DNA from 2 places in the Oceanobacillus sp. FSL K6-0118 genome. Region 2 is predicted to be linked to the other one. Evidence: a T-box and tRNA genes for the amino acid it is inferred to sense, from the RefSeq annotation. Region 2 holds a T-box; the other holds one or more tRNA genes.

Region 1 (2,260 bases), 500 kb from region 2:
CAAAAACATTCAGATATGGCTATGCAAATTGAGGGAGCCATAAATAACCTAGATCGTAATATTACAGAATATTTAGTGACGGTATCAGGAAGATCTCTATCTGAACAGGAAAGTGAAAAACATACAGCATTAATGAACTCCGTCCGTGATATTGAACGAATAGGGGATCACTTTGAAAATTTAATTGAGTTGGTGGATTACAAAATTTCTAATAAAGTCCAAATTTCAGATAAGGCGATGGGTGAGTTAAACACTATGTTTGACTTAACTAATATGACTGTTAAACAAGCTGTAGATGCTTTAAGTGAGTCTGATAGAGAGAAAGCCTTAGAAGTTGTTCAACGAGAAGAAGAAATTGATAAGATGGAAAGAGATTATCGTAAGCGACATATTATTCGTATGAATAAAGGGCTTTGCAGTGGTTCAGCAGGTATAGTATTTGTTGATATCATAAGTAATTTAGAGCGTATTGGTGACCACGCAGTGAACATTGCTGAGTATGTTTTAGGTCATCATGATTAAAATAAAAGAGAAGGGATAAAACCTTCTCTTTTTTAATTGCAAATAAGAATAAAAGGTGATATTATAATAGACGTTGTTTATGTTTGTCGAGATTAATAAATAGTGTTGACAAACGAAAAAATACATGGTAAATTTTATATCGTTGTTAAATATTAACATTTCACTATTCCACAGTAGCTCAGTGGTAGAGCAATCGGCTGTTAACCGATCGGTCGTAGGTTCGAATCCTACCTGTGGAGCCAAAGTGGCGGCGTAGCTCAGATGGCGAGAGCGTACGGTTCATACCCGTGAGGTCGTGGGTTCGATCCCCTCCGCCGCTACCATTTTATTATTTAGTCACATGGCGGTCGTGGCGAAGTGGTTAACGCACCGGATTGTGGCTCCGGCATTCGTGGGTTCGATTCCCACCGATCGCCCGTTTATAAACTGGACCCTTAGCTCAGTTGGTTAGAGCTATCGGCTCATAACCGATCGGTCGCAGGTTCGAGTCCTGCAGGGTCCACCATATAATATCATATCACGGAGGTATACCCAAGTCTGGCTGAAGGGATCGGTCTTGAAAACCGACAGGCGGGTCAAACCGCGCGGGGGTTCGAATCCCTCTACCTCCTTTTTGCGAGAAAACAAGTATATAATATACTTGTTTTTTATTTGCGTAAATTTTTATCCCTCTTAATCGGGCAGTAAAACTAGTTGGGAGATCAACTGCCCGTAAAGGTCCGATAAGTATGACTAACCATAAGTGGGAGATGAAAGAAAACCCCGCTTATGGAAGTCTTCTTGATTTAACTATTTTTCATCTTTGTAAGGCAAAATATTTGCAACTATGTGATAGCAATGATAATCTTCTAGTTAAAGGGTGATAAACCTGAATTATCCATTTTAAATTTATTAAGGGAGGAAGATTTTTATGGCTAAATTTGAATTACCAGAATTACCATATGCATATGATGCATTAGAACCAACAATTGACAAGGAAACAATGAATATTCATCATACGAAACACCATAACACTTATGTAACAAATCTAAATGCAGCTGTTGAAGGAATTTCCGAATTAGAAGGAAAATCAGTTGAAGAATTAATCAGTAATTTAGATGCTGTTCCAGAAGCAAAACGTACAGCGGTACGCAATAATGGTGGTGGACATGCTAACCATAGTTTATTCTGGAAAGTTTTATCACCAAATGGTGGTGGTGAACCAACTGGTGAACTAGCTGAAAAGATTAATGCTAAATTTGGTAGCTTCGACAAATTCAAAGAAGAGTTTGAAAATGCTGCTAAAACACGTTTTGGTTCTGGTTGGGCTTGGCTAGTATCCAATAACGGTGAATTAGAAGTTATGAGCACTCCAAACCAAGATTCTCCACTTATGGAAGGTAAAACTCCTTTATTAGGTGTAGACGTTTGGGAACATGCATACTACCTAAAATATCAAAACAGACGCCCTGAATACTTAGCAGCATTTTGGAATGTTGTTAACTGGGATGAAGTAGCTAAAAACTACAAAGGTTAATAGCAAGTAATTTAAAAACACGTGGTATTTTACCACGTGTTTTTTTGCATATCTGACAATTATTCGCCAAGACTAACTTATTAAAGGAGTAGTTAGATATGGCGAAATTCATTCAAGCATTTGAAAACAAAATGGACGTTAATCGTGATTTATTATTACTATTACTAATAGGTGGCCTTTATTCCTTAGGTATTTTTCTTTCCAATACGTTTGTCAATATCT
Region 2 (2,260 bases):
TGTTCAGCAAATAATTTAGAAACATGATTAATCGTTTCGTCCGTAATAATCGGTGTCCCATCTTCCCCATAAAATACTGGAATTGGTACACCCCATGTTCGTTGACGAGAAATACACCAGTCTTCGCGATCACGGACCATATTATAAAGTCTTGTTTCACCCCAGCTTGGGTACCAGTTAATTTTCTTGATTTCATCTAAAATATCTTGTCTGAAATCTTTAATCGATGCAAACCACTGTGATGTTGCTCGGAAAATAGTAGGTTTCTTCGTACGCCAGTCATGAGGATACGAGTGTTTAATGAATCCTAGTTTTAATAGAGCCCCAGCCTCTTCAAGTTTCTCGGTAACAGCTTTATTAGCATCGTCGTAAAATAATCCCTCAAATCCAGGCGCTTCTTTCGTAAATACACCTTTATCATCTAATGGTGATAGAGCTTCTAAACCGTACTCTTTACCAACATAAAAGTCATCTTCCCCATGGCCTGGAGCAGTATGAACACAGCCTGTACCTGCATCAGTTGTTACATGTTTACCTAGCATTACAATAGAATCACGATCATAGAACGGATGTCTAGCTACTGCTCTATCTAAATCTTTTCCTTTAAAAGTTTTAACAACTTCTGGATTTTCCCAATCAAGTTCTGCTGCAACGGTTTCTAATAATTCCTGTGCAACAACGAAGCGGTTGTCTCCAACTTGTACACGAACATATTCTATATCAGGATGGAGACTAATACCTAAGTTTGCAGGGATGGTCCATGGTGTAGTTGTCCAGATAACAATTTTATCGCCTTCTTCAAGAACGCCTTTCCCATCTTGAATCGTAAAAGCAACATAGATAGAAGGTGATTTTTTATCATAGTATTCAATCTCTGCTTCGGCTAAAGCAGATTCAGATGAAGGGGACCAATAAACAGGTTTTAATCCTTTGTAAATATACCCTTTCTTAGCCATTTCACCAAATACTTGAATTTGAGCCGCTTCGAAATCTTTTGTTAAGGTCAGATAAGGATTATCCCAATCCCCACGAACACCTAATTGTTTAAATTGTTCACGTTGCCCATCAACTTGTCTTAATGCGTACTCTGCACACATTTGTCTAAATTCGGCGGTACTTAATTTTTTACGATCTACTTTTTTACCCTTACTTAAAGCCACTTCAATAGGTAAACCATGTGTATCCCATCCTGGGACATATGGTGCATGATAGCCAGTCATGGATTTATGACGAATAATAAAATCTTTTAAGATTTTATTCATCGCGTGCCCGATATGTAAGTTACCATTAGCGTACGGTGGGCCATCGTGTAAAACGAATGAAGGTCTTCCTTTCGTTCTTTCTTGTACTTTCTCATATATGTTATTTTCTTCCCACTGTTCTTGTCTTTTAGGTTCTTTATTTGGTAAGTTTCCACGCATTTTAAATGCTGTTTTCGGCATCAATAGCGTTTCTTTGTAATCCATTTGGTTTCCTCCTTATTTAGTTTGTCTGCTGAAAAGAAATAAACTTTAGCAAATGTCCTAATTCAATTATACATAGTGAAAGATTAATTTTCTTACCTGTTAAAAAAAGCCCTCTCAAATCCCAAAAAGGGACGAGAAGACTCGCGGTACCACCCTTATAAATTTAAAATAAACGTTATTTTAAATTCACTCAATTTCCGTAACGTGGAATAACACGTCCAAAATTACTTTGTTTCATAATGGATACTTTGGAGTGATGTTCTAAAAGCATTACTCTCTAGGCTTCCACCATCCCTAGATCGCTAAACAGTAATTTTGCCTTTATACTGTCTCCTTCAACGTATTTCAACTTTTTTAGCGGTTATTCAAAAAGTCCAGTTTCCTTTTTGAACACACATTTTTAAAACCTTTTTAAGAATTATATGTAATATATTCTTATTCGTCAAGATTTAAGATTTATTTTCAACTAATTCAAGCTCTTCGCTCATTTCCTCTGAAAAAAGCTTGTCCCAATCGTCGGTTTGAACTATTTCTAATTGCGCCTCAACTAACATCTTTAATCGTGTACGGAAAACTTTAGCCTGTTTTTTAAGTTCTTCCACTTCGATGGAGATTCGGCGTGATTTACTAAGTGCTTCGTTTATTATGCGGTCCGCATTTTTTTCTGCTTCTTTAATAATTAATTTGGACTCTTTGGTAGCACTGTTCTTTACTTCTTCAGCTGTTTCTTGAGCGACTAATATGGATTTATTTAAGGTTTCTTCTATATTAGTAAAATGACCCAATTTCTCTTC

Evidence for each region. The T-box of region 2 lies ahead of ileS (isoleucine--tRNA ligase). A T-box ahead of a tRNA ligase gene usually reads a tRNA of that ligase, here a tRNA-Ile.
Region 1: it encodes a tRNA-Ile, which carries the amino acid that the T-box ahead of ileS (isoleucine--tRNA ligase) is inferred to sense. The anticodon was not compared.

Annotation. Positions count from the first base shown of each region.
Region 1 is NZ_JBBOVR010000001.1:2,352,636-2,354,895, reverse strand. It holds gene MHI02_RS12140 (Na/Pi cotransporter family protein) at 1-522, shown strand, start outside; tRNA gene MHI02_RS12135 (tRNA-Asn) at 690-764, shown strand; tRNA gene MHI02_RS12130 (tRNA-Met) at 769-845, shown strand; tRNA gene MHI02_RS12125 (tRNA-His) at 866-938, shown strand; tRNA gene MHI02_RS12120 (tRNA-Ile) at 951-1,027, shown strand; tRNA gene MHI02_RS12115 (tRNA-Ser) at 1,044-1,133, shown strand; gene MHI02_RS12110 (superoxide dismutase) at 1,433-2,038, shown strand; gene MHI02_RS12105 (MFS transporter) at 2,137-2,260, shown strand, end outside.
Region 2 is NZ_JBBOVR010000001.1:1,851,268-1,853,527, reverse strand. It holds gene ileS (isoleucine--tRNA ligase) at 1-1,466, opposite strand, end outside; T-box leader at 1,591-1,814, opposite strand; gene MHI02_RS09595 (DivIVA domain-containing protein) at 1,916-2,260, opposite strand, start outside.